Regions from separate parts of the Streptomyces sp. NPDC058284 genome, predicted to be linked through region 1. Evidence: riboswitches for the same ligand, from Rfam matches in the RefSeq annotation. Region 1 holds a riboswitch; the other holds the start of a gene.
The links. A riboswitch is a leader RNA that binds a small molecule or an ion and turns the genes downstream of it on or off. The one in region 1 is predicted to bind cobalamin.
Positions count from the first base shown of each region.

Region 2: it holds a riboswitch for cobalamin, as region 1 does, so the genes downstream of both, ACFVYR_RS13280 (ABC transporter substrate-binding protein) here and cobN (cobaltochelatase subunit CobN) in region 1, are expected to answer to the same signal.

Region 1 is NZ_JBHVYE010000051.1:1,593-8,626, forward strand. Features, by position in the region: gene ACFVYR_RS36890 (precorrin-2 C(20)-methyltransferase) at 1-969, opposite strand, end outside; gene ACFVYR_RS36895 (precorrin-8X methylmutase) at 1,119-1,760, opposite strand; gene ACFVYR_RS36900 (cobalamin biosynthesis protein CobG) at 1,757-3,280, opposite strand; cobalamin riboswitch at 3,401-3,520, shown strand; gene cobN (cobaltochelatase subunit CobN) at 3,558-7,034, shown strand, end outside.
Region 2 is NZ_JBHVYE010000007.1:239,761-246,794, reverse strand. Features, by position in the region: gene ACFVYR_RS13285 (FecCD family ABC transporter permease) at 1-555, opposite strand, end outside; gene ACFVYR_RS13280 (ABC transporter substrate-binding protein) at 603-1,667, opposite strand; cobalamin riboswitch at 1,733-1,918, opposite strand; gene ACFVYR_RS13275 (VOC family protein) at 1,937-2,314, opposite strand; gene ACFVYR_RS13270 (helix-turn-helix domain-containing protein) at 2,464-3,345, opposite strand; gene ACFVYR_RS13265 (haloacid dehalogenase-like hydrolase) at 3,579-4,709, shown strand; gene ACFVYR_RS13260 (asparaginase) at 4,706-5,677, opposite strand; gene ACFVYR_RS13255 (alpha/beta hydrolase) at 5,737-6,594, shown strand; gene ACFVYR_RS13250 (alpha/beta fold hydrolase) at 6,626-7,034, opposite strand, start outside.

The sequences.
Region 1 (7,034 bases):
CACCCGCCGCCCGCGCCGCGCCAACTCCAGCGCGAACTCGGCGCGTTCGGACTCGACGCGGTTGTCCGAGCCGTGCCGCCGCTGACCGGGTCGGTGCGGCACCCGGTCGACGTACGTGGTGTAGCCGACCAGGTCGTCCGCGGCGGCGAGCGCGCCGCGCGTCTCGGGGGTCAGCCACAGCGGGCCCGCGGGACCCGTGCCGACCACGACGACCTCGCCGGACCGCTCCGTCGACGGCTCCGGCGCGGGGCCGCCCGTCAGGGGCGCCACCCGGCTCGGCAGGACCGCCACGGAGAAGTACGGCACCGACTCCGGGTCCACGTCGGCCAGCCTGCCGGTGCGCTCGCCCGCCATGGTGGCCCGCTCGACGTAGCGGGCCTCGTCGAGGCGGCCCGCGCTCTCCAGGGCGCCGCGCACCTTGCCGAACGTGCGGCCAAGCTTCATGACGACCGCCGAGTCCGTCGCCGCGAGGCGCGCGGCCAGCTCCTCCTCGGGGAGCGTGCCGGGCAGGACGGTGAGGACCTCCTCGGCCTCCACAAGCGGCTCCCCGAGGCGGGCCGCCGCCGCGCTCACCGAGGTGACGCCGGGGATCACCTCGGTCGGGTAGCGGTGCGCGAGGCGCTTGTGCATGTGCTGGTACGAGCCGTAGAAGAGCGGGTCGCCCTCGGCGAGGACGGCGACCGTGCGGCCCGCGTCGAGGTGGACGGCGAGGCGGGCCGCGGCCTCCTCGTAGAAGGCGTCGAGCGCGCCGCGGTAGCCGCCGGGGTGGTCGGTGTGCTCCGTGGTGACGGGGTAGACCAGCGCTTCCTCGATGTGGTCGGCGCGGATGTGCTTCGCCGCGATCGAGCGGGCGATGGAACGGCCGTGCCGGGCCGAGTGGTACGCGACGACGTCGGCCGCCGCGATCACCTCGACGGCGCGCAGGGTCATCAGGGAGGGATCGCCGGGGCCGAGGCCGACCCCGTACAGCTGTCCCCCGGTGGCTCCGGCCCCGGCGGTTTCGGTCCCGGCGGTTTCGGTCCCGGCGGTTTCGGTCCCGGCGGTTTCGGTCCCGGCGGTTTCGGTCCCGGCGGTTTCGGTCCCGGCGGTTTCGGTCTCGATGGTTCCGGTCTCGGTGTTCACTCCGCCTCGCTCGCAATCGCGTTGATCGCCGCCGCGGCCATCGCGCTGCCGCCACGACGCCCTCGTACGACGAGGTACTCCAGACCGGAGTGGTGGGCGGCCAGCGCGTCCTTGGACTCGGCGGCGCCGACGAAGCCGACCGGGATGCCGAGGACGGCGGCCGGGCGCGGCGCGCCTTCCTCGATCATCTCCAGGAGGCGGAAGAGCGCGGTGGGCGCGTTGCCGATGGCGACGACGGAGCCTTCGAGGCGGTCGCGCCACAGTTCGAGTGCGGCGGCGCTGCGGGTGGTACCGAGCCGCGCCGCGAGGTCCGGCACGGACGGGTCGGCGAGGGTGCAGATCACGTCGTTGTCGGCGGGCAGCCGCTTGCGCGTGACGCCGCTCGCGACCATGTTCGCGTCGCACAGGATCGGCGCGCCGTCGCGCAGGGCCTTGCGCGCGTCCGCGATCACCCGCGGGCTGTGGGCGAGATCCTTCACGAGGTCGACCATCCCGCAGGCGTGGATCATCCGGACCGCGACCTGGCTGACGTCGGCGGGCAGGCCCTGGAGGTCGGCCTCCGCCCGGATGGTGGCAAAGGACTCGCGGTAGATCGCCGCGCCGTCCTTCTCGTAGTCGAACACTGTGCTCTCGCTCATCTCGTGGCCGTTGGAGTGCTTGCGGAAGGGGTGCTTGCGGAAGGGGTGGTGCTTGCGGAAGGGCTGTTTGCGGAAGGGGTGCTTGTCGAAGTCGTACGTGCTGCGGTGACCGTCCCGGCCAGGGTGTCGCCCGTCACGGGCACCGCCGAGGCGCCGGTGCGCACCGTCACCTCGTAGCGGCCGTCGCCGATGGCGAGGACGTCGACCCAGTCGCCGTGCGGGTGCCCGCACCGCCGCTCGCAGCCGGACCAGTGGACGGGCAGTCCGCCGTGGCCCGGCACGGCGTCCGCGCGGACGTCGGCGAGCGACTTGGCGCAGCCGGGGCGGCCGGTGCAGGCGCCGACGCCGGACCAGGGCGAGCCGGGGGCGGTGACGTAACCGGCCTCGGCCAGTGCGGCGAGGCGCTCGCGGGCCGCCGCTCCGTCGGCGAAGCCGGGCAGCACGAAGCCGCGCCACGGGGTGACGCGCAGCTCGTCGGCGGGCAGCGGGAGGAGGGCCCGCCACTGGGCCGCGGTGACACGGCCGAGGGGTGCGTTGACGACCACGGCGTGACCCGTGACGCCGGGGACGGGTGGGGCGGCGACGGACATTCCCCGGGCAGCGACCGGCATCTCCCGGGCACCAACCGGCATCTCCGGGGCCGTGACCGGCATCTCCGGGGCGGCGCCCGGCGACTCCGGGGCGCCGACAGGCATCCCCGGAACCGCGACCGGATCCGCCGCGACCCCCGCCCGCGTCAGCGCCCGCGCCACCTCCACCCGCTGCCCGTCGGGAAGCTCCCGTACCCGCCAGGCCCCGTTGCCCGCCTCGCGCGCGGCGTCGAGGAAGGCGCGGGCCGCCGCGAGGGCGGCGCGGGGGGCGTCGGCGCCTGCGACCCGGAAGGCGTGCCTCCCGAGGCGTACGACGGCCGTTCCACCGGAGCGCACCGCCCCACCGGATCGCACCGCGCGACCCGCACCTGCCGTCCCGTCCGCCCCCACCGCCCCGTCCGATTCTGCGATCAAGGTCACATCCGCGCCGAGGCCCGCCACGTCCCCGCGCCCGTCGTCCAGGGCGAACAGGAAGCGGCCGGAGAGCGCGGTCGTCCACTCCTCCGCGCAGAGGAGTCCGTCCAGCTCGCGGGCCCACAACTGCACGTCGGCGTGGCCGAGTCCGTCGGTTCCCGCGAGCGGCGATGCCACCACGTTCCGCACGCGTTCGTGCCGCTCGGAAGGCAGCAGGCCCGCGTCCGCGAGCAGGTGGGAGAGTTCGCCGCCGCACGCCTCGCCGAGGCCGCGCAGCTCGATGTTGCCGCGCGAGGTGACGCTGAGGTTCCCGTCCGCGAGACGCTCCGCCGCGACTCCGAGCGCGGTCGCCTGACGGGCCGTCAAAAGGCCGCCGGGCAGGCGGAGTCGGGCGAGCCTGCCGTCGTCGGCGAGGTGCAGGCGAAGGGCACCGGGGCAGGCGTCGCCCCGGTCGCGTATGAGGGATTCGCCCTGGTCTGGGGAGGGAGCTCGGGTGGGCGGCATGGCGGCGAGCATACCCACGCGGTTCCGGCCGGTCGCCTCCCGAGACGGGCCGTCCCGGCAGGTGGCCGCACCGCTCGCGGCGGGCAGGACTTACTATGCAGGCGGCGGGCTACCTAGTCCGTCGACGCCAGCGACGGCGTGGGTCCACCAGGACCCTGGGGAGGAAGCCCGGTGCGAATCCGGCGCGGTCCCGCCACTGTGAGCCCCACCCGCGTGGGGTGAGCCAGGAACTCCTGCCGTCCATACGACCACCCGGGGCGCGGACACCCCGAGGAAGGCCTGCGCCCGCATGCTTCTGCTGTTGTCGACCTCCGACACCGACCTGCTCAGCGCCCGCGCGGCGGGAGGCCCGGTCGACTACCGGTTCGCCAACCCCTCCCGCCTGGACCTGGACACTCTTCCCGGCCTGCTCGACGGCGTCGACCTCGTCGTCGTACGCCTCCTCGGCGGCGTACGCGCCTGGCAGGACGGCCTGGACCAGCTCATCGCCACCGGCCTCCCGGTCGTCGTGCTCACCGGTGAACAGGCCCCCGACGCCCAGCTGATGGCCTCCTCCACCGTGCCGATCGGCATCGCCGCCGAGGCGCACGCCTACCTCGCGCACGGCGGCCCCGCCAACCTGGAGCAGCTGGCCCGCTTCCTCTCCGACACCGTGCTGCTCACCGGCCACGGTTTCGAGCCGCCCGCGCCCGCGCCGTCCTGGGGCCCGCTGGAGCGCACCGCGCGACCCGTCGAGGGGCCGACGGTGGCGGTGCTCTACTACCGCGCCCACCACATGAGCGGCAACACCGCGTTCGTCGACGACCTGTGCAGCGCCATCGAGGACGCGGGCGCCCGCCCGATGCCGCTGTACGTGGCTTCGCTGCGCGCCCCCGAGCCGGAGCTGATCGACGAGCTGCGGGCCGCCGACGCCATCGTGACGACGGTCCTCGCGGCGGGCGGCACCAAGCCCGCGCAGGCGTCGGCGGGCGGCGACGACGAGTCGTGGGACGCGGGCGCGCTGACCGGCCTCGACGTGCCGATCCTCCAGGCGCTCTGCCTGACCGGGTCGCGCTCGGCCTGGCAGGACAACGACGAGGGCGTGTCGCCGCTGGACGCCGCGAGCCAGATCGCCGTCCCGGAGTTCGACGGCCGCCTCATCACGGTGCCCTTCTCCTTCAAGGAGATCGACGAGGACGGGCTCCCCGCATACGTGGCGGACGCCGAGCGCGCGGCCCGCGTCGCCGGGATCGCCGTGCGGCACGCGCGTCTGAAGCACATCCCGGCCGCCGACAAGCGCCTGGCCCTGGTGCTCTCCGCGTACCCGACGAAGCACTCCCGCATCGGCAACGCGGTCGGCCTCGACACCCCCGCGTCCGCCGTGGCGCTCCTGCGCCGGCTGCGCGCCGAGGGGTACGACTTCGGCCCCGAGGCCGACATCCCCGGCCTGGTCTCCGGTGACGGCGACGAGCTGATCCGCGCGCTCATCGACGCGGGCGGCCACGACCAGGAGTGGCTGACCGAGGAGCAGCTCGCCGCCAACCCGGTCCGCATCCCCGCCGCCGACTACAAGCGGTGGTACGCGACGCTCCCCGCCGAGCTGCGCGAGTCCGTCGAGGGCCACTGGGGTCCGCCGCCCGGCGAGATGTTCCTCGACCGCTCGCGCGTGGGCAACGGCGGCGACCCGGAGGGCGACATCGTGCTCGCCGCCCTGCGCCGCGGGAACCTCCTCATCCTCATCCAGCCGCCGCGCGGCTTCGGCGAGAACCCGATCGCGATCTACCACGACCCCGATCTGCCGCCCTCGCACCACTACCTGGCGGCCTACCGCTGGATCGCCGCGCCCGCCGCCGACGGCGGTTTCGGCGCCGACGCGATGATCCACCTCGGCAAGCACGGCAACCTGGAGTGGCTGCCGGGCAAGAACGCGGGCCTCTCCGCGGCCTGCGGCCCCGACGCCGCGCTCGGCGACCTGCCCCTGATCTACCCCTTCCTGGTCAACGACCCGGGCGAGGGCACCCAGGCCAAGCGCCGCGTGCACGCCACGCTCATCGACCACCTGGTGCCGCCGATGGCGCGCGCCGACTCCTACGGCGACATCGCGCGCCTGGAGCAGCTCCTCGACGAGTACGCCCAGATCAGCTCCATGGACCCGGCGAAGCTGCCCGCGATCCGCGCGCAGATCTGGACGCTCATCCAGGCCGCCAAGCTCGACCACGACCTGGGCCTCGAGGACCGTCCGGACGACGACGGATTCGACGACTTCCTGCTGCACGTCGACGGCTGGCTCTGCGAGATCAAGGACATGCAGATCCGCGACGGTCTGCATGTGCTCGGCAGCGCCCCGGCCGGCGCCGACCGCGTCAACCTCGTCCTCGCGATCCTGCGGGCCCGCCAGATCTGGGGCGGCACGACCGCGCTGCCCGGTCTGCGCGAGGCCCTCGGTCTCGACGAGTCCGCGGCGACGCGGGTGAGCGCCGACGCGGCCGAGGAACGGGCCCGCGCGCTGGTCCAGGCGATGGACGACGCCGACTGGGACCTCGCGGCGATCCCGCGCGACGAGGGCGAGCAGGTCGCCGCCGTGCTGGAGTTCGCGGCCCGCGAGGTGGTCCCGCGCCTCGCGGCCACCACCGCCGAGCTCGACCACTCGGTGCACGCCCTGAACGGCGGCTTCGTCCCGGCGGGCCCCTCGGGCTCCCCGCTGCGCGGCCTGGTCAACGTCCTGCCGACCGGCCGCAACTTCTACTCGGTCGACCCGAAGGCCGTCCCCTCCCGCCTCGCGTGGGAGACGGGTCAGGCGCTGGCCGACTCCCTCATCGAGCGGTACCGCAGCGACAACGGCGAGTACCCCACCTCCGTCGGCCTCTCCCTCTGGGGCACCAGCGCGATGCGCACCGCGGGCGACGACGTCGCGGAAGCGATGGCCCTGCTCGGCGTCCGCCCGGTCTGGGACGACGCCTCGCGCCGCGTGACGGGCCTTGAGGCCATCCCCTACGAGGAGTTGGGGCGCCCGCGCATCGACGTGACGCTGCGCATCTCGGGCTTCTTCCGCGACGCGTTCCCGCACACGATCGGCCTCCTCGACGACGCGGTGCGCCTCGCCGCCTCGCTCGACGAGCCCGCCGAGCACAACTACGTACGCGCCCACGCCCAGGCCGACCTGGCCGAGCACGGGGACGAACGCCGGGCCACCACCCGCATCTTCGGCTCCCGCCCCGGCACGTACGGTGCGGGCCTGCTCCAGCTCATCGACTCCCGCGACTGGCGCACCGACGCGGACCTGGCCGAGGTGTACACGGTGTGGGGCGGCTACGCGTACGGCCGCGGTCTCGAAGGCCGCCCGGCGCGCGCCGAGATGGAGACGGCGTACAAGCGCATCGCCGTGGCCGCGAAGAACACGGACACCCGCGAGCACGACATCGCGGACTCCGACGACTACTTCCAGTACCACGGCGGCATGGTGGCGACCGTGCGCGCGCTGCGGGGCACGGCCCCCGAGGCGTACATCGGGGACTCGACCCGCCCCGAGACGGTCCGCACGCGCACGCTGGTGGAGGAGACCTCGCGGGTGTTCCGCGCGCGCGTCGTCAACCCCAAGTGGATCGAGGCGATGCGCCGCCACGGCTACAAGGGCGCCTTCGAGCTCGCCGCGACGGTGGACTACCTGTTCGGGTACGACGCCACCACGGGCGTCGTCGCCGACTGGATGTACGACAAGCTCACGGAGACGTACGTTCTGGATCCGACCAACCGGCAGTTCCTCCAGGAGAACAACCCCTGGGCCCTG
Region 2 (7,034 bases), on a different contig from region 1:
CAGCACCAGCGCGAACGAGCAGAGCGCCCCGGCGAACGCGCCCGCCGACACCGACACCGCTCCCCCGCCGACGCCGAGCACGACGACCGCGACTGCTCCGGTGGACGCGCCGGACGACACCCCGAGCACGAAGGGGTCGGCGAGCGGGTTGCGGAGCAGCGACTGCATCACGGCGCCGCAGACCGCGAGGCCCGCGCCGCAGACCGCGGCGAGCAGCGTGCGCGGCATCCGCAGGTTCCAGACGATGCCGTCCCTGATCGGGGTGAGCGGGGTCTCGCCCCAGCCGAGGTGGGCGGCGACGGTCGACCATACGTCGGGCACGGAGATGTCGGCGGGGCCGATGGTGACGGCCACGGACACGGAGAGGACGAGCGCGGCGAGACCGGCCAGGCAGAGCAGGGCCAGGCGCAAGCCCCCGCGCAGTCCCACGCGCAGGCCCGGGTGCGGGCCCGGGCGCGGGCCGTGCAGGGGTTCCGGGTGTACGGCGCCGGGTGCGGGCCCCTCCGTGCCGGTGCCCGTGTCCGTACTGATGTCCGTGCCCGTGCCGGTACCGATCCCCGTTCCCGCGGCCGTACTCCCGCCCCCGCCCTCCGCCGCCTGCGTCACTTGCGGAGTCCGAACTTCCGCAGCGCGGCCGCGACCTGTTCGATGCCGTCGACCGTGCGGATCGTGGGGTTCATGGCCTGGCCGCTGAGTAGCACGTACCGCTTCTTCTTCACGGCGGTCAGGTTCTTCGTCGCCGGGTTCGTCTCCAGGAACCTGATCTTCGCCGCGGCGCTCTCCGCGGACTGGGACTTGCGCGTGAGGTCGCCGAGGACGATGGCGTCGGGGTCCCGGTCGGCGACGGTCTCCCAGTTGATCTGGGGCCACTCCTCACGGGTGTCGTCGAAGACGTTCTTGGCGCCGAGTTCGCGGGTGATGATGCCGGGGGCGCCGCAGCAGCCCGCCATGTACGGCGCGTCGGAGTTGGCGAACCAGTACATGAGGCGGGTGTCCGAGGCGGCGGCCTTGTCGACGTGCCCGGTGGCCTTCGCGACCCGCCGCTTCAGTCCGGCGATCAGCTTCTCGCCGCGCTTCTCGACGTCGAAGACCTTCGCGAGGTCGCGGATCTCGCCGTAGACGCTGTCCATGGTGAGGGTCTTGACGCGCTTGCCGTCACCGTCGCCGTCGTCGTTGTCCTTGCCCGCGCAGTCGGTGGGCGAGACGTAGACGGGCACGCCCAGCTCGGTGAACTTCGTACGGTCGGCGACGCCGCCCTTGCCGACCGTGTAGAGGAAGGAGGCGCTGACGAAGTCCGGCTCCTTGGCGAGGACCTTCTCCAGCGACGGGTAGCGGTCGGCGAGCCGCTCCACCTTCGCGTTGTCCTTCGCCAGGTTCTTCAGGACCGGGTCGGTCCAGGTGCCGGTGCCGGCCATCCGGTCGGCGAGGCCGAGGGAGAGCAGGATCTCCGTGGACCCCTGGTCGAGGGAGACGGCCCGCCGGGGCGGCGCCTCGACCTTCGCCTCCTTGCCGCAGGAGGTGACCGTGACCGGATAGCCGTCGGCGCTCCCGCCCCCGGAGTGCGCGGCGTTGCGTGCGGAGCCGTCGCCGCACGCGGTGAGCGTGAGCAGACCGGCACAGAGGAGGGCGGCTGTACGGAGAGCGGCGGTACGGGCTGTCGAGGACACGTGATCCCTTGGGTCTCGCGGCTCATACGCGGAGCCTGGCCTGCGTCACGACCTCCGTCGCCCGGTGTGCGAGCGGAGGCGCCAGCAGGTCTTCGGACTCGGGATCGACCGGGCGGGGCGCCTTCCCGGGCGTCCGGAGACACCCAGTGGCCGTGGCCCCGCCCGTCCCCCTCACCGCTGCGCGTCAGTTCCGGATTTGCACCGGATTCCCTGGCCCAGGTGTGGGTTTGACTGGCTTGCGCAAGTTATCACGCACCTGTCACCCGCCCTCACGTGGTCGGTGCGGGCCTCGGCTCGCCTCGGTAGGTGCCGAACGACCAGCGGTTTCCCTCCGGGTCCTCGATGCCGAACTCGCGGCTGCCGTAGGGCTTGTCCTCGATCTCGGCGGTGATCTTCACGCCCGCCCCGGTGAGGCGCCGGTACAGGTCGTCCACCCGGGCCGTGACGACGTAGGCGCCCCCGGTGCCGGGTTTGCCGCAGGTGGCCGCGGCCTCCGGGTCGTACGAGCCGAGCATGATGCCGCCGCCCTCGGGCCAGTCGAGCTGGGCGTGGGCGACGCGGCCCCCGTCCTCGTACACGGCGGTGCGCAGGAAGCCGACGGTGTCGACGAGGAAGTCGATCAGCGCGGGGGCGTCCTGGGCCTGCACGCCCGGCCAGACGGCGGGAGGGGGTGTGGTGAGGCGGTCACCCTCGGCGGCACCCGGCGCGGGGTTCGGCGCGGGGTTCGGGGCCGGTGTGAGGTCCGGCTTCGGGGCCGGCGTGACGTTCGGGTTCGAGCTCGGGTTCGGTGTGGTGTTCATGGCTTCGAGTCTTCGCCCGTACCGTGCGCCCCGGCTTGGATATTCCGGCACTCTTCGGCCAGCCAGCGGGTGGGACTCACTCCGGTGTACTGCCGGAAGTCACGGACGAGGTGGGAGTGGTCGTAGTAGCCGGTGCCGGCCGCGACCCGGGCGAGGTCCGGGGGTCCGCCCGCCGCGACGGCGCGGGTCACGACGGCCTTGGCGTGCTGGAAGCGCATCAGGCGTGCGGCCTGCTTCGGGCTCAGGCCCGTCTCGGCGCGGAACAGCGCGGTCAGCCTGCGTTCGCTCAGCGCGACGTGCCGGGACAGGCCGCCCAGAGTCCCCGCGCCGCGGTGCCGGGCCAGCCACGCCCAGGCCTCGGCGACCTCCGGGCGTACGGCTCCCATGGGGCGGTCGACGCAGGCGAGCCGCCGCAGGTACGCGGACAGGTGGGCGAAACGGTCCGTCCAGTCGTCCAGCTCACACAGCCGCTCGCGGACGTCGGCCGCGTGGTCGCCGAGCACGTCGGTGCCGCCGATGACCAGCTGACCGGTGAGTTCGGCGGCGGGCAGGCCGAGGAGCGCGCGGGCCGCGAGGGGATGCACGGCGAGCTGGATACCCGCCTCGTGCTCGGGCTGGACGACGTACGCGGGGCTCTGGTGCAGGCCGCCCACCACGATGTCGGTGCGCGCCGCGTCCGGTCCCGTCGCCCGGCCTGGGGAGTCGCCGGTGGTGATGGGCCCGTCGAGGGAGAAGATCACCGTCAGATACGGCGAGGGCAGGCCGCGGTGCAGGGCGGGGCGCTGTCCCGCGGTGCGGTAGCCGACCGCGGAGACGACCATGCCGTCGAGCGGGCCGTCGAGCCTCGGCACGGCCCGGACGAACTCACGGGAGCCCATGGGAACCAGTATGCGCGGTGGACCGGGCGGGTCGCGGCAGCTCCTGAAGGTTCCGGCAGCTCCGGGCGCCGTGCGGTCACGGCGCCCCCTCCCACTACCCCCCGTTCACCTTCCCCATGCCCCCGCTTCACGGTGACTTCGATCATGGGCAATGACCGCCGTGCCCCATAGCATTGCGCGCCGCTCCGGACGGGGCCGCGCATCGCTTCCAGGAACGGCAGGGACGTCACACCATGGCAGTACGGGCAAAGAGCAAGCTGGCCCTCATCGGCACCACGGGCGCGCTGGCCGCCGCCGTCCTCGCGGGCGGCGCGCTGTGGCCGACGGACGAGGCGAGCGCCGCCGGCACCTCCGCGGCCACCGCCCGCGAGCTGTCGCACTGGCCGAAGCCCGTCGCGAAGCAGCTCGGCGAGGTCATCGCGGAGAACGGCCACAAGGGCGCGTACGCGGTCTTCGACGCGGACAACACCACGTACCGCAACGACCTGGAGGAGTCCCTCCTCCCCTTCCTGGAGATGAAGGGCGTCCTGACCCGCGAGACCATGGACCCGTCCCTGAAGACCATCCCCTTCAAGGACACGGCCACGCACAAGGAGAGCCTCTACAGCTACTACAACCGGCTGTGCGAGGTGGACGACCAGGTCTGCTACCCGTGGGCCGCGCAGATCTTCTCCGGCTTCACGCTGAAGGAGCTCAAGGGGTACGTCGACGAGCTCCTGGCGTACAAGAAGCCGATCCCCGCCGAGTACTTCGAGGACGGGAAACCGACGAAGACCGAGGTGAAGCCGCCGGAGTTCTCGCGGGGCATGCGGCAGCTCTACAGGACGCTGCGCCACCACGGCATCGACGTGTACGTGGTGAGCGCGGCCAGTGAGGACCTGGTGCGCATGGTCCTCGCCGACCCCAAGTACGGCTACGGCGTGAAGCCGCAGAACGTCATCGGCGTCGCCCAGCAGCTCAAGGACCGCAGGACCGGTGACGTCACCAGCTCCCGCAAGGAGATCGCCGAGGGCCGCTTCGGCGGGAAGGACCGCGCGAAGCTCGCGAAGCGCGAGCTGACGCCGCACCTGTGGGCGCCGCTGACCTGGTACGAGGGCAAGCCCGCCGCGATCAACACCTACATCGACGAGTGGAAGAAGCCGATCCTCGCCGCCGGTGACACCCCGGTGAGCGACGGCCCGATGCTGTTCCACTCCGCCGACGTGGACCACGGCGGCGTGCGGGTCTGGGTCAACCGCAAGGACTCGTACATGAAGCAGCTCGACGGGATGAAGAAGAAGAACGCCGCGCGGCAGCGCGAGCTCGGCCAGAAGGTGACCGCCGACAAGCGGTGGCTGACGGTCACCCCGGACCAGATCGGCTAGGCAGTCAACTCGCGGAAGGCGTCGGCCACTTGCGCCCGGCCGGCGCCGTCCGCCAACAGGGCGTGCAGCAGGAGCCTGGCCTTCGGGGCGTCCAGCGGGCCCGCGGGGAGCAGGCCGCGCCCGAGCATGTCGTACTCGGAGCCCGGGCCCTTGTACGTCTCGCTGAGCAGCGGGCCCGCGCCCGTGCGGGAGGCGAGGACGACCGGGATGCGGGCGGCGAGCGCGGTCAGGGGTTCGACGAGCCAGGTGGGGACGTGGCCTGCGCCGAAGGCCGCCACGACCAGGCCGTCGAAGCGGGCGTCGACGGCTTCGAGGAGTTCGCCGCGGTCGCCGAGGGCGAGCGTGACCAGGGCGACGTTGGCGTTGCCGCGCAGGCTCAGGGGGCGGGCGACGGTGGGCCCTGCCGGGCGGAGCAGGACGCGGGGCCTGCCCTCGACGACCCTGCCGAGCGGGCCCGCGCCCGGTGACGCGAAGGTCGCGACGGACGTGGTGTGGGTCTTGCGGACGTGCCGCGCCGCGTGGATCTCGTCCGCGAGGACCGCGACGACGCCGAGCCCCGCGCAGGCGGGGTCCGCGGCGACGGCGACCGCGGCGGCCAGGTTCGCCGGGCCGTCGGCGCCCGGCAGGTCCGGACGGCGCATCGCACCGGTGACCACGACGGGGGTGCGGGGCGCGCAGGCGAGGTCGAGGAGGAAGGCGGTCTCCTCCAGGGTGTCGGTGCCCTGGACCACGACGACGCCGTGCCCCGCGGCCGTCGCCTCGTCGACCCGCTCGGCGAGGGCGGCCACGTCCGCCACGGTCAGGGAGGAGCTGGGCAGCCTGCGCACGTCATGGACGGTCACCTCGACGCCGGGCGGAACCGCGCCGGTGGCCGCGATGACCTCGGCACCGGACAGCCGGGACGAACCGCCGCCGCCCTGTGCGGAGATGGTGCCGCCGAGGGTGAATACGGACAAGGTCGTCGCCATATGCCTCATCTTTCCGTTACGCGCCCCACAACTCGGGGGTTGGCCCGAGGATAGGCGGCATGACTCATGACTCCCTCGCCACGCCCGCCACCGAACCCACACCGTCCACAGAGCCCACGCCCGCCCCTCCCGTGTCCGACTTCCCCTCGTCCGGCTTCTCCCCGTCCGACTTCCCCTCGTCCGGCTTCTCCCCGTCCGGCTTCCCCTCGTCCGACTTCTCCTTCGCCTGCGACGGCGAGATACTCAGCTGCTCGGAGGTGGTGCCCGGCGCCGCACGGAACCCCGCCGTCACCGTCGTCCTCCTGCACGGCGCGGGCGCCGGCAGCAAGGTGCGACTGTCCGGTCTGCAGGACGACTTCGCGGCGCACGGCTGCCGGGCGCTCGTGCTCGACTTCTCCGGCCACGGCGAAAGCACCGGCCGCCTGGGGGAGTTGAGCCTGCGGCGGCGGTTCGCACAGGCGGCCGCGGTGGTCGAGGAGCGGGTGCCCGGCTCCGACGAGCTGGTGTTCGTCGGGTTCAGCATGAGCGGGCAGACCGTGGCGGACCTGGTGGCGCACTTCGGCGCGCGGGTCACGGGCATCGGCCTGTGCGCACCCGCCGTGTACGCGACGGCGGCCTGGCCGCTCCCCTTCGGCGACGGCGACGGCCCCTTTACGGAGATCCTCCGTACGCCGGGCCGCTGGCGCGAGTCCGCCGCACTCGACGTCTACCGGGACTTTCCCGGCCGGGCGGTGCTCGTGGTGCCCGGCACCGACGCGGTGATACCGCCCGAGGTGACGGCGGCCGTCGGCGCGGCGCTCAGCACGCGGGCGCGGTACACGCGACTCGAACTGCCGGGCGCGGACCACGCGTTGGGCGCGTGGCTCAGGGACCGTCCGGAGGACCGGCGACGGCTGGTGGACGCGCTGGTCGGGTGACGCGGTCCGGCCGGGTCGCACGGCGCTCGGGTCAGCGGTCGGTGGCCGCCGCCGTCGCCGTCGCGCCGGACGTCTCCTCGTCGGTCGTCCACGCCGCCACCCGCTTGGCGAGCGAGCCGCCCGCGCGGGTCCAGGCGAAGTGGTCGAGGCGGCGGCCCGCCTCCTGCGTCGTGCAGTGACGGCGGGTGAGCCTGGCCCGCGGGACCTTGCCGAGCAGGTGGTCGAGGGCGGCGGCGGGGGCGTAGGTGTCCTGGTCGACGGAGATCGCGAGCACGGGCAGGTCGAGGCCCGCGAGCGCCGCTTCGTAGTCGAGGGACGAGCCCTTGGCGCTGTAGCGGCCGGTCCGCACCTGCCGCGCCCAGTCGCGCATGACGCCCTTGGGCTGATCCCCGCCGAAGCCGAGCCGGGCACCGGGCCAGCGGCCGAGCACGCTCGCCGTG